2 linked regions of the Nitratidesulfovibrio vulgaris str. Hildenborough genome follow. Each later gene encodes a partner of the first gene's protein in a complex. Links are inferred from orthologs where the notes say so. Each region holds a gene or a part of one and is shown in the gene's direction. Other genes may lie near its edges. The genes, in order: fliM and DVU_RS15180.

Region 1 (11,005 bases):
GTCGTCCAGCGGCGCACGGCGACGCCGATGGAGCAGATCTTGCGGTTGTCGATCCACACACCCGGGCGTCCCTCATGCCGTGAGGCCTCAAGGCCGAAGGTGTGAAGGGTTCGCAACACGACTTCTTCGAGGTCATGGAAGAAGCTGCGTAGTCCCCCCGGTCGTCTTTCGATGCGGAAGACCGGATAGGCAACCAGTTGCCCCGGAAAATGGCAGGTGATGTTGCCACCTCGCGACGACTGGGCGAGTTCGATGCCCCGTTCGGCGAGAAAGCCACGCCCCGCGTGCAGGTTCTCAATGCCGCCGTTGCGGCCCAGCGTGATGACGGGCGGGTGTTCGACGAGATAGAGGGTGTCTTCGCCCCCTGTCGAAACCTCGCCGAGGCGGGCCGTCTGCACGGCCTCCGCCTCGGCGTAGGAAAGTGAACCGAGATCAATCGTCAGCATGGCCTTCGCCGTTACCACCGTTGCCGCCCTCATCGTCGCGTTTCATGCGTCGGTGAGGAGCACCGGCAGGGCCTTCGCCCTTACGGTGGGGTCTGGGCTGATGCTGCGAGAAGCGAGGCCCGCCGTGCCTGTCGCCGCCGAAGCCCTCTTTACGGAACGGGGGCTTGCGGTCACCGAAGCCACCCTTGCCACCGTCCCGGTCGCGCTGGGGACCGTTGCCCCCCTCGTCGCGGGGCTTGCGCCCGAAGCCGGAACCAAGCGGGTCATGCCTGAACGGGGGCTTGCGCACACCTTCGGCATCACCCTCGCGCCTGAAGGCGGGCTTGCGGTCCCTGAACCCACCTTCGCCGCCGCGGTCACGGTCGTCACGGCCTTCACGGCGGAAGCCGCCCTGCGGCCTGTCGCCGAATTCGCGGGGCTTGCGTCCGAAGTCGTCACCGTCCCTGCGGAAGGCGGGCTTGCGGTCGAAACCTTCGCCGCCCTCGCGCCTGAAGGCGGGCTTGCGGTCCCTGAACCCACCTTCGCCGCCGCGGTCACGGTCGTCACGGCCCTCACGGCGGAAGCCGCCTTGCGGCCTGTCGCCGAATTCGCGGGGCTTGCGTCCGAAGTCGTCACCGTCCCTGCGGAAGGCGGGCTTACGGTCGAAACCTTCGCCGCCCTCGCGCCTGAAGGCGGGCTTGCGGTCCCTGAACCCACCCTCACCGCCACGGTCACGGTCGTCACGGCCTTCACGGCGGAAGCCGCCCTGCGGCCTGTCGCCGAATTCGCGGGGCTTGCGTCCGAAGTCGTCACCGTCCCTGCGGAAGGCGGGCTTACGGTCGAAACCTTCGCCACCCTCACGCCTGAAGGCGGGCTTGCGGTCCCTGAACCCACCCTCGCCGCCGCGGTCCTCACGGCGGAAGCCGCCCTGCGGCCTGTCGCCGAATTCGCGGGGCTTGCGCCCGAAGTCGTCACCGTCCCTGCGGAAGGCGGGCTTACGGTCGAAACCTTCGCCGCCCTCGCGCCTGAAGGCGGGCTTGCGGTCCCTGAACCCACCTTCGCCGCCGCGGTCACGGTCGTCACGACCCTCACGGCGGAAACCGCCCTGCGGCCTGTCGCCGAATTCGCGGGGCTTGCGTCCGAAGTCGTCACCGTCCCTGCGGAAGGCAGGCTTGCGGTCGAAACCTTCGCCACCCTCACGCCTGAAGGCGGGCTTGCGGTCCCTGAACTCACCCTCGCCTCCGCGGTCACGGTCGTCACGGCCCTCACGGCGGAAGCCGCCCTGCGGCCTGTCGCCGAATTCGCGGGGCTTGCGTCCGAAGTCGTCACCGTCCCTGCGGAAGGCGGGCTTACGGTCGAACCCTTCGCCACCCTCGCGCCTGAAGGCGGGCTTGCGGTCCCTGAACCCACCCTCGCCGCCGCGGTCACGGTCGTCACGGCCCTCACGGCGGAAGCCGCCCTGCGGCCTGTCGCCGAATTCGCGGGGCTTGCGTCCGAAGTCGTCACCGTCCCTGCGGAAGGCGGGCTTACGGTCGAACCCTTCGCCACCCTCGCGCCTGAAGGCGGGCTTGCGGTCCCTGAACCCACCCTCACCGCCACGGTCACGGTCGTCACGGCCTTCACGGCGGAAGCCGCCCTGCGGCCTGTCGCCGAAGCTCCTGCGTTCGCCGCCTCCGCGCCGGTCGGAGCGTCCTTCGTCGTTGCGGGCGAAGTTCTTGGGAGTTCTCGAAAAGCCGACGCGCTCGCCGTCTGCGAAGGCCTCGTCATCAGAGCCCTCGGCGTTCGCCGCGTTCGGGGCAAGTCCCTGAACGACACCTTCGTCATCGACCCAACCCGCGAAAAGTCCGCCGGACTTGCCATCGGTGCGCGGTTCTTCAGGCCATGCGGCCTTGACCAGCGCGCCGGAGATGAGCGGGCGCGCATCGTACAGCAGGGTCAGGCCTTCTGCGCTGCAACCGTAGCGTACGGGCTCGCGGCGTCCCGGAATGGGGAAGACGGCAGAGATGACACGCACCATGTCTCCTGCGGGCGGGGTGGTGGCGTGACTCAGGAACACGAAGCTGAGGCTCGCGGTGTCGCGTTCGAAGCCCGCTTCACGAGAAATGTCAGTGAGCCACTGCGGCGCGTCGTGCACGCTGAAGGTGAAGTGACACCAGCTCGACCTTTTGGCGGCGAGCATGGGGCATTCATCATGATGCGGGCAGGGCGCTTCGGGCGCGAGTCCGTTCTCGATGGCTGCCTGACGGAGCATGGTCACCAGCTTGCCGCCAAGGCGGGACCCCGGTTCGACGAACAGAGCCTTGCCGCCGGGGGCGAGACTGTCGCGGAGTGCCTCGGCCACTTCGAAGAGCCTGTCTTCGAGCAGCTGGTCGGCGCGGGGTTGCAGTTCGTTAAGGACGTTGCCGCCCATGACGAGGATGTTCTTGCCATAGTTCTCGCGCAGGGCGTTCTCGACGGTGCCCCGCAGCGTGTGCAGCGTCCAAGGGCATTCTTCGCCCGCAATCTTGCGGAACAGGGCGCGTCCGACATCAAGCACGTGGGGCGAGATGTCGCCGCAGGTGAGCGTCAACGCGACAGTGCGCAATTCGGGGCGCGCAATCCACAGGGCGATGGGCAGGGTGAAGGGGCCGCTGCCCACGTCCAGCACATGCCCCCCGGCGCATTGTTCGGGGGTGGGCAGGTCGAGCGAGGGTAGCAGGCGGCCCAGCCGGAACACGTTCCAAGGCAGGAAGTGCCGAACATAGGCCGAGAAGAGGCGGGGCGAGGCCCAGTACGATTCCGAGAGATTGCCGCGCTCGGAGGTGAGCGAAGCCGAAAGTTCCTGTATGGCGTTGGGCAGGTCGCGGCGATGCGCGCTGCGCAGCGGCATGACGGCGTCGATGGCTTCGGGCAGGGCGTCCATCACCTTGCGAAGCTCGGCATCGAGCGGTTTGAAGAGTCTGTTCATGGAAACTCCGTTCAGAAGTGGAAATGCATGTGCCGCAGGAAAGCGGCGGAAAAGTCGGGCGCAGCCGTCAGGTCGACGACAGTGCAGCCTTCGCGCCATGTGTTCAGGGTGTCGCGCAACGGGGGCGAGGTGAGCAGAAGTTCGGCCCCCCTGAGGGATGTGTTGCCCACCGCGCGCGTCCTTCCACCCGAACCGGGCGGGATGAAGCCGAGACCTTCGAGGTCGGCGGGCAGCGCGTGCTGTCCCAATGCCCCTGCGAGGTGGATGCCCGAAAGGGCGTGTGAAGGCATCTGGGCCGTGGCGAGCAGGCGTTCGAATGCCAGCGAGAAGGCCGCCTTCACTTTGAGTATCTCTTCGATGTCTCTCGCAGCGAGGTAGAGGCCTCGCGCGAGTGGTAGACAGGGTTCGCCCCGGTGGCTGACGATGGAACGGGCCATACGTGCCGCCAGTGGGGAGGAGGGAGATTGGATGAAACGCCCGTCCACGTCAAGCAGTCCGGCACGCAGAAGGGCGTGTACGAGAGAAATATATCCCGTTCCGCTGATGCCGTCGGCCTCGCCGCCGTCAAGGACGTAGGGGACGAGCCCGCCGGGAGTGAGGGTGAAGGAGGTTATGGCCCCCCTCTGCGCCACGGTGCCGAACGTGAGGCCGATGCCTTCAAGCGCGGGGCCGAGGGCTACGCTGGTGACAAGGGTGCGCTCAGGGGACAGCGCCAGCACGAACTCCCCGTTGGTGCCAAGGTCGGCCAGCACGAAGGGGAAGGCGGGGGCATGGTCGGTGAGCACTGCAAGGTAGCCCGCCGAAAGGTCGCCTCCTACGAACGGGGCGGGCAGGGGAGGAATCCATGCGGGCGGCAGCCCCGGCAAAGCCAGGGCGGTCCCCCCTCGCATCTCGAGACGGTAGGGCGCGGAAGCCAGCCCTTCGACGCTTTCATCGGCGAGGATGGCTGTCATGGCCGTGTTGCCCGCCACGCAGAGTTCCTCGACCCGGCTTTCGTATCCACAGGCGGTGGTTGGCTCGTCTCCTGAACCTGCCGGCGGCACAGCGTCGGCGGTTGCTGGCGTACCCTCCACATCGGCGACGATGCGTCGCAACGCCTGCAGCACCAACTCGCGCAGCCTGCCGCGTCCCTTGTCCGAACGTGCCATCGCTATGCGCGACATGACGTCGCTTCCCGCCCCCATTTGCGGGTTGGTTTCACTGCCCTGTGCGGCGACCGTGCCGTCGGGGGCAAGCAGACTCCATTGCAGTGAGGTCGTACCTAGGTCGACGGCGAGGCGGAACGGCCCGGGGTGTTTCGGGCGTGATGCATGCCGGTGAGGCATGACCGGGAGAGGCACATGCACCACCATGCCGTGGGCAGGCGCATGGCGACAGGCAAGCCGCCAGCCTGCGGAGATGTCTTCGGCGGAGAAGAACTCTCGGTCGTCTTCATGCGGTGCAGGTGCGGCTTCAGTGATGCGTACCCGGCAGCGACCGCAGCGTGCCAGCCCGGAGCATAGCGGGGGCGAGGCAAGTCCTGCATCCACCCATATCAGCCGGGCGAGAGTCGACGTCTCGCCGAGGGTCTGTCTGATGGAACGGTCGGTTGCATCGATGATGGTGCAAGATGTCACTGGCGTTGTCTCCGGATGGGGCTGCATGAAGCGTAGATGCCTGTGGCGGCGTGCAGCTGAAGTGAATCATTGCCTAACATATGCCGATGATGTACCTTTCTGATATATGTACTAGTATATCCGCATAACGGGAATAGCGACATGCTCGGTTTTGGAATCTTCATCGGTTTCGTTCTGCTCATGGGCGGGTTGATGTACACGCAGGCCCGCAGCGGACGGCGTGAGACTCTCCTGCAAGCCATGCGCGAACAGAAGCGTGTCGCTATGCTTGAATTGCGTACGGTGCAGGACAGCGTCGTGCAACTCAAGCAACTCGAACTGCAACTGCGTCGTCGTGTCGATGCCATCGAAGAAGAGCAGGACAGGTTGCAACGCATGGCCGAGGCCCGTTTGGGCGTATCACACGAAACACTCGTGGATGCATTGCTGGCCGATGGCGTGCTGAGCACCGATTCGCTGGCACGCCTCCGCGCCTATGCTTCCCAGACCGCTTCCGGGCAGGCATTGCCCGATATCGCCGTCATGCTTGGCCTGCTCACCCCGGAAGCCCTCTCCGCAGCGCGCCGCAAGTACCCCGGGCTCGAATAGCCAGTACACTGGCCCCTATCTTGCAACGTAAAAGAGGGCGGCAGGATGCGCCCTTTCCTTGACCCGGAAGATGGCTGGCCCTATTCTACGTTCGTCGCATTGCGATTATACATGTCTTGGAGCTGACGTACCACCATGAACAAGATTCTGGCACAGGACGAGGTAGACGCCCTTCTGCGCGGTCTCTCCGGCGGAGAGATCGAGAGCGAGACGGACATACAGCATGATGACTCGGGCATCGTGCCCTTCGACCTTGCGAATCAGGATCGTATCATCCGTGGACGGATGCCCGTCCTCGAGATCGTCAACGACAGGTTCGCCCGGCTGTGCACCAATGCGCTCAGCAACGCGGTCCGCAAGCGTGTGGAACTGAATCCCATCTCCATCGACATGACCAAGTTCGGCGACTTCATGCGGTCGCTGCCCGTGCCCACCAGCATCAACATCTTCAAGATGGAACCGTTGCGCGGCAACGCCATCATCGTCGTCGACTCCCGGCTGGTGTTCGCACTGGTCGAGAACTTCTTCGGCGGGTCCGGTAGCCAGCCCAAGATAGAGGGTCGCGAGTTCACGCGCATCGAGCAGGCCATCGTGGACAGGGTGATTCATATCGCCCTCGACAACATGGAAGAGTCGTGGCGCCCCGTGCATGACGTGCACCTTGAACTGGTGCGTTCCGAGATCAACCCGCAATTCGCCGCCATCGTGCCGCCCAGTGACGTGGTGGTGGTCATCACCTTCGAGGTGGAACTCGACAGCGCCATCGGGTCCATGGTCATCTGCCTGCCCTATGCCACCATCGAGCCCATCCGTTCCAAGCTTCACGCCAGTTTCCAGACCGAACGCCTCGAAGTCGACCATGCATGGGTCGCCCGTCTGAAGGAACGCCTCATGGAGACGCCGGTGGAACTCAAGGTGCGCTTCGGCGAGACCAAGATCACAGGCAACCAGTTGCTGCGGCTTCAGGTGGGTGATGTGCTGCTGCTCGATACCGACACCGACGACATGCTCGAGGTGACCATCGCGGGCGTCACCAAATTCTGGGGGCTTGGCGGCACGGTCAAGGCCAACAAGGCGTTCCAGATCGTCAAGGAAGAGGAACCCCGCTACACGTGATGCCGTGCGCAAAGGGGAGGCCTGCCCCCCGTCATGGGAATACCGGGCGGGACGAAAGGGCTTGCGCCGTCTTCGGAGCGCGACAGTGAGGCCTTGGCGACGCAGTCCCCCGACCATGGAACGTGGGTGCATATCCCCGATGCCTGATGGTGTCGGCAGTCAGTGACGGCAGTGGAGATCTTCTTTCCACGACGCCTTCTTCAAAGCCCGTAAGGGCTTTTTTCGCGTCCTGTGCCATGCGGCATGAACATGTTTCCATCTGGTTCCTGATGGGAAGCGAGCCTGGTCTTGAGTGCTGTTGGTTAGCCTTTAGGCCGGTGCTGGGCCGTTTCAATCCCATTCCTGCACCTGACGTACCGAAGGGCATCGTGCCGCCCCTCCTGTCGGACGGGCCGTGAACGCCAATGGGCACTCGGCGTGTCTGACGGGTGGACCACAGCTGCCTGCCAGCGGTATGGCCACATCCCGTGTAGGGCGGAGGTCTTCGCCCCCGAGGCTCGTGCAGGGGAGAAGGGGTGCGCAGAGGAGGCATGGGACGGCGATGCATCGTCCCTCGCAGATGGGGCCAGCGGGAAGAGGGGGGCGCGAAAAGGGTGACGTCAGCGGGCGTAGGGGTAGTCGCAAGGTGGATAATAGACTTCCGAAAGTGTGAGCCCACAGGCTGGCGCGGTGGCAGGGGCCCGCGAACGGTCGAGGGTCGCCATGATGCCCGGCACGTCATCGGCGGCGAGGGCACCGCGTCCTACAGCCACCAGCAGACCCATCATGTTGCGCACCATCTGCTTGAGGAACCCGTCCCCCTCGAAGGACCACACAAGCTCAAGCCCGATGCCCGCCAGCGGATGTCCAGCCGTTGCGGGAGGCTGGTCAGGGTGCGTGCCCGTGCATCGCCATGAGGTGTATGGTTCGCTACACGTGAGCAGGGCCCCGGCTGGCAATGTCCCTGAGGGGCAGCGCCTGATGGCATGGACGGTTCGCACCGTCGAGGTGACGTCGGTCCCCTGATTCTGGAAGGCTGCGAAGTCGTGCGTGCCCGCAAGGTGGCGCGCCGCCCTGTCCATGGCATAGACGTCGAGGGGGCCGGTGGCCCACACCTGACCGTGAAGCTTGGGGGGGATGAACCGGCGCGTCAGCCACAGCCTGTAGGTATAGCGTTTGCCAAGGGCATCGAAGCGGGCATGGAAGTCGTCGGCTGCGCGGCGCACATCGAGGATGCAGATGTCGTCAGGCAACTGGGCGTTGATGGCCTTCTGCCAGTCGACACCAAGCTTGTGGTCGGGGATGTCCACGTGCGCCACCTGCCCGTCGGCATGGACTCCCGCGTCGGTACGTCCTGCGGCATGGAGTCGGACCTGTTCACCTGCCATGCGCGAGACGATGGGTTCGAGCACTCCCTGAACGGTGCGGGGGCGCGGGCGTGTGGCATGTTCCTGAACTTGCCAGCCATGCAGGTCTGTGCCCTTGTAGGCGATGGTCAGTCTGAGGCGGGCCATGCTATTCAAGCGGCAGTTGCATCCGGGTGAGGGCTTCGGAGAGACGGGCGGCTTTCTTGGCGTCCACGAACGTGAGAATCTCTCCCGCCTGTCTGCCTCGCATGCCCGCCAGTATCTTGACGGCGATGCGCTCGTCGAGCGTTTCGAGCACCGCAGCGGCCTGTTTGGCCTTCATGTTCGTGTACACATCGACAAGATGCCGGAACTTCTCATCCTTCATGCCTTGCGCTTCCTTGATCATGGCTTGCAGCTTCGATTCGAGCGATTGCAATTCCTCAAGGCGCGTGTCGACCTGATGTTGCAACTGGCGCAGTTCCTGCTCGCGGCGTGAAAGGTCTTCCTGCTTGCGCTGGAGCGTTTCGCGGTTCATGAGGTCGCCGGCGGGCGTCGGGATTTCGGGTTGCGTCGTTTGCGGAGGTGTCGCCTCGGCTGCCATGGCTACGCCCATGCCGGGCGCGGAAGCCTTTCCACGCGCAGCCGGTGCGTCGGCGGGTGGTGTCTGCGGGGCAGGTATCTCCTGGGCCTTATGGGGTGCCGTGAGCGATGCCACCGAGGTGAGAGCCTCTCCGAGAAGGGGCCGCAACATTTCCGGCAGGTCAAGGGCGAGACCGAGCAGCAGCGACAGCTTGATGGCTGCCACGAACACCAGCCAGCGGCAAAGCCTAGAAAGACGGAGCCCTGAACCGGAGGGTTGCCGTTTCATCGTAGGTGCGCTGTTCGGCGAGCTTTTCTGCGCTGGCATGTCGTTCCGCCTGTTTGGTCTTGAGTTTTTCGAGCAGCTTGCGTTCCTGTGCGCGCTGCACGAGCAGCATTCGCGCATCCTCTCTTGCCTGGGCAAGCATCACGAGATTACGCAGCGCGGCGACGAGGTCGGACTTCAGGGCCGTGACGTAGTGGTCGAGAAGCCAGTGTTCGTTGGGAGAAGTGACGTTCTCGTACAGTTTCTTCTCATTTTCGGCAACCTGCGCGCGCAAGGCGTCCACTCTGGCTTCTGCGCGTTCGTGTTCGCGCTGGGCCTGTGCGAAGCGGAGTTTCGCCTGTTCTTCCAGCTGTGCCCGATAATCGAGGATTTGCTGAAGCTTGAAGTGAAACGGAGGCATCGGTCATCCTGTTGCTCATGGTGGGGACATATTCCCGACAGATGTCCGGACTATAGCAAGGAACGGGCCGTTACCCCATGCTCGCGGCAAGAAGCACGGTGCCCTCGCATCCCGCGATGCATGCTCCCATGAAGTCACCGTTGATGCCGTCCTCGCGGCGCGCAAGGTGCGCCAGCGCCGTGACGATGGCACCGCATATGGCGATGGTCGTCACGGTCGTGATGGCGGGTGTCGTCAGCAGTAACGCGAGCATTCCGCATGTCGCGGCTACACCGATGGCTATCCTGTCTGCACCGGCACAGGTCAGCCTTCCAAGTGTCGAGCGGCTGCCGGGGGGGACCAGCGCAGCAAGGATGACACATGCCCCGCGTCCGACAATAGGGGCGGCGATGAGAACCCCGAGCCTGCCAGATATGAAGATTTCATGGGCCCCGATGTATTGGCCGCCGAAGCCGAGCAGTAGCCCCATCACCCCGAATGCCCCGATGCGGCTGTCCTTGAGGATGTCCCAGAAGCGTTCGCCTGTGGCTGAGCTGCCCCATGCGTCGGCAAGGTCGGCGACTCCGTCCCAGTGCAGCCCACGTGTGACCCACAGGTTGATGAGAACATAGAGCCATGCCTGAATGGCGGGATGGCTGGCGGCAAGCCCTAGCGCAAAGGGCAGCCAGCATGCGCCCCCGACGACGAGCCCCGCCAGGGGAAACCAGCGCACGGCAGCCGCCATGTCGTCGGCTGTCGCGACACGCGCCGGTACGAGTCGGGTAAGAAAGCCACAGGCAAGCAGGGCATGGTGAAGGAACGTAGGCATAGGCTGACTCGTGTGAGGTTGCGGTGAGGGGCTGGTGGCTTGGTTGTATCGGGGGCTGGTGCTTGGTCGTATCGGAGGGCTGGTGGCTGAGGTCGTCTGGCTTATGCTCATCGAAGTGTGGGCGTGCTCTTTCTGCCAGACCATGGATGGGACGAAGGCGCAATGCCATTCCATTTCGAAAGGTGTTTCAGTGGTGAAGAGGGTGGGGCGGTCGAGGCGCCACGTCGGCCTCGAATCCACGAGCATTCCACCTCTTGCACTCGAGTGCGAGACCTTATGGCACCCCCATGGACGCCCTGCCATACGTTCGGTTCAGGATATGGTGTTCGCCCCATTGTCATGGCGGGCATCCACAAGTCTGGCGCGGGGCAGGGTGTGCTACTTCACGTCCGGGAATGTCACGCTATCCCCCGTGTGCAGGTCGAGCAGCGTAGCTGCCGAATCACGGTTGGCTGCAATCTCCCAGTATCCCTGACTTCCGCATAAAAGCCCGATGTGCCCCGTTGGTAGTGCCGCGTAATGGTCCACGGCCACCAGTGGAGTACGGCGTCCTTTGTGCCGCATCTCGTGCGCGGGCATGTCTGCGGCAGACGGTATGTTCAGGATGCAATTGCCGAAGTGGTCGACATGAAGGATGCGGGCTACGAGTCCCGAATCCGTGGTTTCGGGGCGTATCCATACGGGGGAATGCATGGCCGCCGTAGGCATCTCCTCGCCGAGGGCCTCGGGTGGCGTGCCCGTAGCCAGCTTTGCTGCGGCTGGGGCCATGATGTCACGGGCATGGAATGTGGCACTCGGGTTGCCGGAGACGATGCCGGGGCGTAGTCGCCATACCCGTGCGTCTCCGTTGCCGTGTTGGGCAGCCGCAAGGCAGAGTAGCCCGTTGTCTGGCGCGATGAACGTCCGGTGCCC
Region 2 (10,836 bases), 2.4 Mb from region 1 along the record:
GGCCATCGAAGCCGACCTCAACGCCGGACTCATCGACGAGACGGAGGCCAACGAACGCCGCAAGAACATCCGCAAGGAGGCCGACTTCTACGGCGCCATGGACGGTGCGGGCAAGTTCGTCTCCGGTGACGTGAACGCGGGCATGTTCATCACCCTCATCAACATCATCGGCGGCCTGCTTGTCGGCATCATCCAGAAGGACATGCCGTGGCGCGACGCCCTGACCACCTACACCCTGCTCACCGTCGGTGACGGTCTCGTCTCCACCATCCCCTCCATCATCGTCTCGACGGCGGCGGGCATCATCGTGTCGCGTGCTGCCTCCGAAGCGAAGATGGGTGAAGAGTTCCTCGGCCAGCTGACCTACAACTCCCGCGCCATGCGCCTCGTCTCCGGGGTGCTGCTGCTCTTCGCCCTCGTGCCGGGACTGCCCACGGTGCCCTTCCTCATCTTCTCGGCCTCGCTCTTCTTCTTCGCCAAGCTGCTTGGCGACCGCGACGGGGACGAAGCGCAGGGAGACGCCAAGCGGGCTGGCGGCAAGGCCGCCAAGGGCAAGGGCGACAGCCTCGACACCCCCGAAGAGGTGCAGGCGCTGCTGCCCCTCGACGCGCTGGAACTTGAAGTGGGCTACGGCCTCATTCCGCTGGTGGACGAGGAGCAGAACGGCAACCTGCTCACGCGCATCCGTTCCATCCGCCGTCAGTTCGCGCTGGACATGGGCGTGGTCATCCCCTCGCTGCACCTGCGCGACAACCTCCAGCTGAAGCCGGGGCAGTATGCCCTGCTCATCAAGGGCAACCAGGTGACGTCGGCGGAGATTCTCATCGACCATCTCCTCGCCATGGACCCCGGCACGGCGCGCCACCGCATTCAGGGCATCGAGACGCGCGAGCCCGCGTTCAACCTGCCCGCGCTGTGGATTCCAGAATCGCAGAAGGAAGAGGCCATGCTGGCTGGGTACACGGTGGTGGACCCGTCCACGGTCATCGCCACGCACCTCACCGAGGTCTTCCGCCGTCATCTTTCCGAGTTCCTCGGCAGACAGGAAGTGCAGGGACTGCTCGACAACCTCTCCAAGCACGCCCCCAAGGCCGTGGAGGAACTGGTTCCCGGCGTCCTTTCACTGGGTGTGGTGCAGAAGGTGCTCCAGAACCTCGTGCGCGAGAACGTCTCGGTGCGCGACCTGCTTTCGGTGGTCGAGACACTGGCCGACTACGGCCCCGCCATCAAGAACCCCGACACCCTCACCGAATACGTCCGCGAACGTCTCGCGCGCAGCATCGTCAAGCCGCACATGGACAGCGAAGGCACGCTGCCCATCATCACGCTCGACGCCAATGTGGAACGCACTCTTCAGGACTCCATCCGCCAGACCGAAGGCGGCGCCTATCTCGCTCTCAACCCATCCACCGCGCAGCGGCTCATCCAGAGCGTCAACACGCAGGTGGAGAATGCCGTGGGCACCGACGGTCAACCCGTTGTGCTCACGCAGCCCGGCACTCGCCCCCATCTCGCCCAGTTGCTCATGCGCTTTCTCCCCAACATCCCCGTGCTCTCGCAAGCGGAGATTCCCCCTGACATCCGGCTTCAGGCCGTAGGTAACGTGGTGGTCGACTGATGCAGGTAAAGACGTACACAGGCCCCTCTACGCAGGCCGTACTGGCCCAGATAAAGAGCGAACTCGGCCCTGACGCCGTCATTCTCTCCACCCGTTCCGGTCGCAAGGAGGGACGCCGTTTCTGCGAGGTGACCGCAGGCGTGGAGCGCAACGGCAACGGCAGCACGCCCCATGGGGCGGGTGCGGCGGCAGACGGGGGCGACCCCTCGCAACTGCCCGCCGGCTGGGAGTCGTGGCATCGCGAATGGTCGTGCATCAAGGAACACCTGCTCGCCCTGATGAAGCCGGGGCTGCGCCTCGAACAGCTCACCCCGCGCCAGCGGCTTGCACTGGAGTTCCTTGAACGCGAGGGCGTGGAGGATACTGTGCTCATGTCCCTGTACCGTCGGCTGCTGACCTCGCCGGGCGCCTCGGTTCTCGAACCGCTCACCGGCATGGTGCCGGTGAAGCCGTGGTCGCGCGAGGCGTGGCCGCAGCGGGTGCACGTCTTCGCCGGGCCCTTCGGCAGCGGCAAGACGACCACGCTGGTGCGCATGGCCCTGCGCGGTCAGGGGGCGGAATCCGCAGGCGGGCGCGTGCAGGTGGTCAACGCCGACTGCGAGCGCGGCAACGGCAGGCTGCTGCTGCGCCACTGGGCCGAACTCTCCGGTTTCGGCTATGCCGAGGCCGCCGACGACGGTGCCATGCGCGCGGCCCTCGATTGTGACGCAGACCGCGTCTTCGTCGACCTGCCCGGACTCGCCCGAGGCGAGACCCTGACGCAACGCCTCGCCCATCTCGGTCTGGGCGGTGACGATGTGGCGGTGCACCTCGTGTTGCCCCCGCACTGCGGGGGGCAGCAGACGGCGGACTTCGTGAACCGCTACGGCGCACCCGGAACCGCAAGCATCGTCTGGACGAAGCTGGACGAAGCCTGTACTTACGGAACACTGGTCAACGTCGCCGCGGCGAACGGTCTGCCCGTGTCCGCCCTCTCGTTCGGGCCGGGGCTGCGTGGCAGCCTCGTCTCCGCCAGCGAGAGCGCACTGTGGCGGCTGGTCTTCAAGCGCCAGTTGCCCGGACGAACCTCCGACGGCCCCGCGGCCCGTCAACCATAGTGGAGCTGCCGATGCACGCTGAACTGCCACTGGTCTTTTCCGTCACCTCCGGCAAGGGGGGAGTGGGCAAGACGAACCTCTCCGTGAACCTCGCCTGCTGCCTCGCCGCGGCGGGCAAACGCGTCGTGCTTCTTGACGCCGACCTCGGTCTTGCCAACGTCGACGTGGTGCTCGGCCTGACCCCGCAGCGCAATCTCTTCCATCTCTTCCATGACGGCGCGACCCTCGACGAGGTGCTGTGCCCCACGCCCTACGGTTTCGACATCCTGCCTGCGTCATCCGGCATGAGCGAGATGCTCTCGCTCTCCACGGGGCAGAAACTCGAGTTGCTCGAGGCGCTGGACGCGCTGGAAGACAGGGTGGACTACCTTGTCGTGGACACCGGGGCCGGTATCAACGACAATGTCCTGTATTTCAACCTTGCTGCGCAACAGCGGCTGGTGGTGCTCACGCCCGAACCCACCTCGCTGACCGACGCCTACGCGCTCATCAAGGTGCTCAAGCTCAACCACGGGGTGGAGCATTTCAAGGTACTGGTGAACATGGCCACCGACGAACGCGGCGCGAAAGAGATGTTCACGCGCCTGTACAAGGCCTGCGACCACTTCTTGAGCGGCGTATCGCTCGACCTCGCGGGCTTCGTCCCCCGCGACCCCATCGTCCGCAAGGCGGTGGTGAGCCAGCGTCCGTTCTGCTCGGTGGCCCTCGACAGCCCCGCCTGCCGCGCCGTGCGTCAGGTGGCGGCGACCGTACAAACGTGGGACGTTCCGGCGGCTCTGGATGGTAACATCAAGTTCTTCTGGAAAAAGCTGCTCTTCCGCAGCTAGCCCTTGGGAGGCGCTTGAGGCCGGAACGACGGCATGGCCCGACTTCGCCCCGGCGGAGAAGGAGGCCATCGTCCGTCATTACGCGCCCAAGATACGCTTCCTCGCCCTGCGCCTGAAGGCCAAGCTGCCGCGCAACGTCGAGCTTGGCGAACTCATCAGCGCTGGTACGCTGGGTCTCATGGAGGCACTTGGCAAGTTCAAGCCGCAATTGGGCATCCGCTTCGAGACCTACGCCGAAAGCCGCATCCGTGGGGCCATGCTCGACGAGTTGCGAAGGCTCGACTGGTTCCCGCGAAGTCTGCGGCAACGGGTGCGACAGCTTGACGAGGCCATGCAGCGCATCGAGCACGAGACGGGGCGGCGCGCCACTGAAGAAGACTTGCAGAAGGCCACGGGGTTGGACGAGAAGGATGTACGACTGGGCCTTGAGGCGTTGCAGAACCAGCTGTGCCTCTCGCTGGAGGCTATGCAGGATTCGCTGGCGGGTGAAGGCGGCCCGCAGTCGGACGCCGACCCCATGCAGACCGCAGCCACGCAAGAGCTCATCGAGCGCGTGGCCTCTCTCATCGACGAATTGACACCAAGAGAGAAGTTGGTATTGTCATTATATTACAGTGATGAACTGAACATGCGCGAAACCGCAGAAGTCATGGGCATCACCGAGGGGCGGGTCTCGCAGTTGCACTCACAGGCGCTGGGTAGGCTGCGTCGCGAATTCCGCAACCATTACGGCGAGCACGACGCCGTCTAGCACAGCGTGCAAGGAGCCTCAGATGCCTGCGAATCCGAATATGCGTATCCTCGTCGTGGACGATTTCTCCACCATGCGCAGGATCATCAAGAACATCCTCCGCCAGCTTGGATTCTCCAACGTCATCGAGGCTGACGACGGCACCACCGCGTGGGAGACCCTGAACAAGGATAGGGTCGACTTCGTCATCTCCGACTGGAACATGCCCAACATGACGGGCATCGAACTGCTTCGCAAGGTGCGCGCCAGCGAAGAGTTCGGCGACATGCCGTTCCTCATGGTCACCGCCGAAGCGCAGCAGGAGAACATCATCGAAGCCGTGCAGGCCAAGGTGTCGAACTACATCGTCAAGCCGTTCACTGCCGAGACCATGAAGCAGAAGATCGACAAGATCTTCGGTTGATTTCCGGGCGCGGTCGCATAAGGCCGCGCCACCCCTGTCCGACCCGTCCTTATGCGGGCGGCATCAGAGAAACGCATGCCCGAAGACCTTTCCGGCAAGGCCCAGCCCGATACCGCCCCTCTCGACGCGGGGCTGGCCATGTCTCGCGCTGAAGAGAAGGTCGAACTCGACCTCGACGACGCGCCATTCCTCATCCCCGAAGTCGAGACGCCCCCGCCCCCCCCGAAGGCCGAGACCTCGCTCTCGCTCGACATTCCTGAAGAGAAGCCCGCCAAGAAGTCGCTCTTCGCCAATCGCAAGCTGCTCATCATCGCGGCTGCGGTGCTGTTGCTGCTTGTGGGCGGCGGCGGTGCCACATGGTGGTTCGTGCTGCGTACGCCGCCAGAAAAGCCGGCAGGGCCCAAGACCGTCGTCGTCCCGTCTGAACCTGCGCCCGTCGAAGTTCCCAAGGCATCGACACCGGTCGTCTCGCTGGAACCCTTCTGGGTCGAACAGCGCGACATGGACGGTCAGATTCGCTTTCTGGTGTGCAAGTTCGCCGCCCCCGCCACCGACCCCAAGCTCATCCATGAGATACAGGGCAAAAAGGTGGTCATCCGCGATGCGGTGTATTATTACCTCAAGAACAAGTCGCTGGTTTTTTTGACGGACGGGGCGAATGCCGAGACGCTCAAGAAAGACCTGCTCACCATCATCAACGGCTATCTGAGCCTCGGCAAGCTGGAGGACCTGCTCATAGAGAACTATCTGGTGAAGTAGCATGACCATCGACCCTTCGCTTCCGGTGCTGCTGGCGCAGCTGGGACATACGGAGCGTCTGGCGCATGATGCGCAGACGCAACCGGAACTTGCGCGTTCGACAGCGCAGGAGGTCGCGAAGGAGGCTCTGCTGCATGACCGTGAGCAGGTGCAGAAGACCGACAACGCCGAGCATTCGCCCGGTGTCCAGACCCGGCAGGAACAAGGCAGAAGCCGGGGGCGTCAGCGCCGTCCCCCGCCGCGCCGCAAGCCGCCCCCCCCTGAAGACGACGATACGCCCGAAACCCCGCAGGACCCGTGGACGGGCAACTTCGTGAACATCAAGGTCTGAGACCGCCCCCATGCAGCTATCCCTCTGGACAATAGCCCTCTTTTCCCTCGCCGAAGTGGCCCTGCTGGGCCTTCTGCTGCTCTTCTTCGTGCGGTTGCGCCGTTCCGAGACGCTGCTCTCGCGGTTGCAGGCCAATCAGGAGAGCCTGCTCGAACGCCTGCGCCAGAACGCCGAACTCGAAGCCGAACTGGTGGCCTCGTTCGCCCAGCGTCAACATGAGTTGCGCCGACTCGACATGGAACTCGAGGAGCGCGCCGCCACCATGGAGAAGCTCATCCGGCAGGCGGAAGAGGTGAGCCGTTCGCCCCACTTCCTGCGCGAGGTCATCGTCAACGGTCGACGCAAGGGGCGCACCATCGAAGACCTCGCCCGTGTGACGGGCCTCGCCCGCGACGAGGTTGAGATCATCCTCGCACGGGCCGGGGAGAGGTAGGGGGTCTTGGTTTGAAGCGCCTGTCTGTCTCCCCCCACCTCACCTGCATCGCGTAAGCGGCAGCACCCCACTAAGGTCGATACCTACCGGGGAGACGATGCCACGGTGCGGGTACATCTCGACCCCCGCATCCACCGCCTCCCAGAAGAGGGCTGCGTACTGCGGGTCGATGACATCGGCGGGGCCGAAGCACAGTCCGTCGGGGCGTTGCACGAGGTAGAACATGGCGGCGCGTTCGCCGCGCGACACGATGTCCATCATCTCGCGCAGGTGCTTGCTGCCACGTTCGGTCACCGCGTCGGGGAAGCACGCCACATCATCCTCCACCATCGTCACGTTCTTGCACTCCACCCACAGCGTCGGCAGTCCGGGGCCGTCGAGACGGGCGTCGAGGCGGCTGTCGCCCCGCTTGCGTTCACGCCGGAAGGTATCGTAGCCCTGCGCCCATGGCAGGCGTCCGGCATGGAACGCCGCTTCGACCATGCGGTTGGGCACCGAAGTGTTGACCCCCACCCAGAAGCCTTGCGGCCCGTCGCCATGACAGCGCATGGCCTCATGCGTCCACGCCAGCTTGCGGTCGGGGTTGGCGGCAGGGGATGCCAGCATGGTGGCGCCGGGGCGCAGCAATCCCAGCATGCTGCCTGAATTGTTGCTGTGTACCCACACGCTTTCGCCGTCGCGCGTCATCTCCACACTGAAGCGTTTGACGCGGCGCACGAACGTCCCGGTCGCGCATCCTGCCGGATAGGGGAGCAGTATCTTTCGCATGTCGTCCTTCCCCACTGGTGCATCCATTGTCCCACCCCATCCCTGAAGCCTTGCAGGGCCTTGTTTCACAGTGCGATTTACACGCACCTTGCAACCTGATACCAAGCGCCAGCAGTCGATGCGCATTGTTGCAGCGCGCTACGGCGCCGGACGCGCCCATGTGCGCCGCGCCATGGCGGAAGGGCATGTCAGCCAGAACGGCTTGCGGACGACGCCTTCCTCGACTGTCAGGGCCACGCCCCATCATATCCCGCGAGGATTCGGACATGAACATCTCGGATCGTCTTACCCGCATCAAACCTTCCGCCACGCTCGCCGTCAACGCCAAGGCGCTCGAACTCAAGGCCCGTGGGGTGAAGGTCGTCAGCCTCGCCGTGGGCGAGCCTGATTTCGGCACACCCGCGCACATCTGCGAGGCGGCCAAGAGAGCCATCGACGAGGGTTTCACCCGCTACACCCCCGTGCCCGGCATCATCGAACTGCGAGAGGCGGTGGCGGGCTACTTCGGTCGATGCTACGGGGTCGAAGCCCCCGCCGAGGCCACCATCGTGACCAACGGCGGCAAGCAGGCACTGTACAACCTCTTTCAGGCACTGCTCAACCCCGGCGACGAGGTGCTCGTGCCCGCGCCCTACTGGGTGAGCTATCCTGCGCTGGTGCAGCTTGCCGAGGGTGTGCCCGTGTTCGTGCCCTCGCCCGCCGAGCGCGGCTTCAAGATAACCCCCGCCGAACTCGATGCGCACCGCACCCCCAGAACACGGGTGCTGCTGCTCAATTCGCCCTCCAACCCCACGGGTGCGTGCTACACCCGCGAGGAGATGGACGCCCTCATGCAGTGGGCCGTCGACCATGACATCTTCGTCATCGCCGACGAGATATACGACCGCCTCGTCTACGGCGACATGCAGCCCGTGAGCGTCTCCGGCTGGTGGCAGCGCTTCCCCGACAGGGTGGCGGTGGTCAACGGCCTCGCCAAAACCTTTGCCATGACCGGGTGGCGCGTGGGCTATGTGCTTGCCCACCCCGACCTCGTGAAGGCCGTGGCCAAGATTCAGGGGCAGTCCACGTCCAACATATGCTCCATCGCCCAGAAGGCCGCCCTCGCCGCCCTGACCGGTCCCTACGATGCCGTGGAGGAGATGCGGTGCGCCTTCGTGCGCCGTCGCGACCTCGCCTATGACATCATCTCCGGCTGGAAGGACGTGGTGTGCCCGCGCCCCGACGGTGCGTTCTACCTCTTCGCCGACATCCACCGGCACTACAACGCCTCCATGCCCGATTCGGCCGCCGTATGCACCCGTCTTCTCGAAGAGGCGCAGGTGGCGCTGGTGCCCGGTTCCGCCTTCGGCGACGACAAGTGCATCAGGTTCTCGTACGCCGTGGCGGACGATGTGCTCGAAGATGCGCTCTCGCGCGTCGCCAAGGTACTGTTCGGCTAGCCGTCGGCCCCGTCTTGCGTTACCATCGGCCCGTGGTCCCGCCTCCGGGACTGCGGGCCTCGTCGTACCGGAACAAGGAGGACACCATGCCCGCAATGCACCGTCTGGACTGGACGAACGCATGGACAGGACGTCTGGAGGGACAGCAGGAAGCACCCTTCGCCCTGCGCCATGCCGACATCGCCCATCGATTCGCCACGGAACTTTCCGCGGGGCGTCTGCCTTTCGTGGACATGCCCTATGCCGAAGACCTCATCGCCTCGCTGGAGGCGCTCACGCCCCGCCTTCGTCGCTTCAGGCACATGGTGCTGCTGGGCATAGGCGGGTCGGCCCTCGGCGCGCGCGCCCTGCAGAAGGCGTTTCACCCCTCGCAGGACAGGCCCGGACATACCGGCCCCTGCCTGTGGATTGCCGACAACATCGATGCCGACACCCTCGAAGCGTGGTTCGCCACGCTGCCCGCCCGCGAGACCATCGTGGTGGCGGTGAGCAAGTCGGGCGGGACCATCGAGACCGTGGCCCAGTACCTGCTGGCCCGCGAGTGGCTTCGCGGTCACCTCGGCGAGTCGTGGCGCGAGAACATGCTGCTCGTCACCGATGTGGCCCACGGCTTCATGCGTCAGGAGGCCGACACCCACGGGCTGGTCAGCCTGCCCGTACCCGACCATCTGGGCGGACGCTATTCGGTGCTTTCGGCAGTGGGCCTCGTGCCTGCGGCGTTCCTCGGCATGGACTGGAGGGCATTGCTCGACGGCGCACTCTCCGTCGGACGGCCCTTGCGTGACGGCGGGCTGCCCGCAGACCATCCGGCATGGCGGCTTGCCCTGTGGAACCGCAGCCTCATGGCGCACGGGTACACCCAGATCATCTTCTTCGCCTACATCCCCCTGTGGGCGACCTTCGGCCCGTGGTTCGCCCAGCTGTGGGCCGAAAGCCTCGGCAAGGAAGGCAAAGGCTCCATGCCGCTGCCCGCCACAGGCGTCACCGACCAGCACTCGCTGCAGCAGATGTTCCTCGACGGCCCGCGCGACAAGGGCTGCCTCTTCCTCACCTGCCCCACTTTGCCTGCGGGGCGTGCCTTTCCGTTACAGCTTCCCGACCAGTGGGCCTTTCTCAAGGGCGCACACTTCGGCGACCTCCTCCATGCAGAGGCCCTTGGCACGCGCATGGCGCTCGCTTCGTGCGACGTGCCCACCGTGGCGCTGGAGATGGCCGACACTGGCCCCGAGGCCGCGGGCCGCATGATGGCCCTGCTTGAGCTTGCGACGCTGTTCACGGGGTGGCTGCTCGACATCAACCCCCTCGACCAGCCCGCCGTGGAACTGGGCAAGCGCCTCGCCAACGCCAAGCTGGGTGCCCCCGGCTATGAGGCCGAAGGCTCGGCCCTCGCCGGGTTCCTCGCCCGCGAGGGTGAGCGGCAGGAGTTCTAGGTGGGGGGAAGGTTCGACGACGGCAGGATGCCCTTCAGCTTCGCCCGTGCGCTGTCATGGGTGTCGCTGGTGCTCATCCTCACCTCCAGCATCGTGCTTTCGGTGGTCATCAGCAACAACGCCCGCGAGACGTTGCTGCGCAAGCAGCAGGATTTCGCCATCCTGCTCGCCGAGAACCTCAACCACCAGATATACCGGCGCTTCACCCTGCCCACCCTGATAGGGTTCGGGCGTGTGGCGTTGCGCCAGCCCGTGCAGTACGAGCGGCTCGATCAGGTCATCCAGTCGACCATCCACGGGCTGCATGTGGCGCGCCTGCGCATCTACGACCACAGCAAGGTGGTGTCGTACTCCAGCGACCGCAGTGAACTCGGTCGCACCGACCTTGCACCGCCCGACACCGACGAGGCGTTGCAGGGCGACGAACCCAGCTTCGACATCGTACCGGGTATCTCGTTCTGGCGGGTGATGTTCCTGCTCGATCAGGAACCGGGGTCGTACATGCTGCGCACCATCTACCCGTTGCGCATCGAGAACCGTCAAAGCTCGCTGGACAACGACGGCGCGGTCATGGGCGTGCTGGAGTTCACACAGGACATCACGGGTGACCTCGGCACGGTGATGCGCTTCCAGTGGCTCATCGTGCTCACCTCGCTGGTGTCTTCGGTGGTGCTGTTCGCCTTGCTCCAGATGTTCATCCGCCGGGCCGAGCGCATCTTCGCCGAACGCGTGCAGGAGAAGCAGCGTCTCGAACGGGAACTGCACCAGCACGAGAAGCTTGCCAGCATGGGCCGGGTCATCGCCAGCATCGCCCATGAGATTCGCAATCCGCTCGGCATCATCCGCTCCAGTGCGGAGTTGCTGCTGAAACGCGCGGCCAACGGCGGCGGTAGCGGTGGCGGGGGGAGCAACGGCAGCGGCGGTATAAGTGGCAGCAATGGCAGCGGTGGCAGCAACGGAAATCGCGCCAGTAACGGCGA

Evidence for each region.
Region 2: the proteins of fliM (region 1) and DVU_RS15180 are in contact, whole or in part, in a crystal structure (PDB 1F4V), measured with the Escherichia coli proteins. The link is inferred for Nitratidesulfovibrio vulgaris str. Hildenborough from one-to-one orthologs.

Annotation. Positions count from the first base shown.
Region 1 is NC_002937.3:998,516-1,009,520, forward strand. Bases 4,805-7,701 are described here. They hold fliM (flagellar motor switch protein FliM), read left to right. Parts: upstream 4,805-5,711; coding sequence 5,712-6,692; downstream 6,693-7,701. Other genes in these bases: DVU_RS04305 (ASKHA domain-containing protein), read right to left, coding at 4,805-4,988; DVU_RS04310 (hypothetical protein), read left to right, coding at 5,130-5,576; DVU_RS04320 (tRNA pseudouridine synthase A), read right to left, coding at 7,292-7,701. Also shown: lipoyl(octanoyl) transferase LipB, read right to left, coding at 1-446; DVU_RS04300 (small ribosomal subunit Rsm22 family protein), read right to left, coding at 433-3,372; more of DVU_RS04305, read right to left, coding at 3,384-4,804; more of DVU_RS04320, read right to left, coding at 7,702-8,185; DVU_RS04325 (MotE family protein), read right to left, coding at 8,187-8,888; flagellar export protein FliJ, read right to left, coding at 8,848-9,285; DVU_RS04335 (adenosylcobinamide-GDP ribazoletransferase), read right to left, coding at 9,356-10,093; DVU_RS04340 (SAM hydrolase/SAM-dependent halogenase family protein), read right to left, coding at 10,472-11,005. UniProt on the Escherichia coli protein: FliM is one of three proteins (FliG, FliN, FliM) that forms the rotor-mounted switch complex (C ring), located at the base of the basal body.
Region 2 is NC_002937.3:3,390,277-3,401,112, reverse strand. What follows is about bases 3,278-6,005. They hold DVU_RS15180 (chemotaxis response regulator CheY), read left to right. Parts: upstream 3,278-4,315; coding sequence 4,316-4,696; downstream 4,697-6,005. Other genes in these bases: DVU_RS15165 (hypothetical protein), read left to right, coding at 5,797-6,005; DVU_RS15170 (hypothetical protein), read left to right, coding at 5,457-5,786; DVU_RS15175 (flagellar basal body-associated FliL family protein), read left to right, coding at 4,772-5,455; DVU_RS15185 (FliA/WhiG family RNA polymerase sigma factor), read left to right, coding at 3,496-4,293; DVU_RS15190 (MinD/ParA family protein), read left to right, coding at 3,278-3,542. In the rest of the region: flagellar biosynthesis protein FlhA, read left to right, coding at 1-1,618; DVU_RS15195 (flagellar biosynthesis protein FlhF), read left to right, coding at 1,618-2,715; more of DVU_RS15190, read left to right, coding at 2,727-3,277; more of DVU_RS15165, read left to right, coding at 6,006-6,219; DNA/RNA nuclease SfsA, read right to left, coding at 6,259-6,987; DVU_RS15155 (pyridoxal phosphate-dependent aminotransferase), read left to right, coding at 7,254-8,426; DVU_RS15150 (hypothetical protein), read left to right, coding at 8,513-9,856; DVU_RS15145 (sensor histidine kinase), read left to right, coding at 9,857-10,836. UniProt on the Escherichia coli protein: Involved in the transmission of sensory signals from the chemoreceptors to the flagellar motors.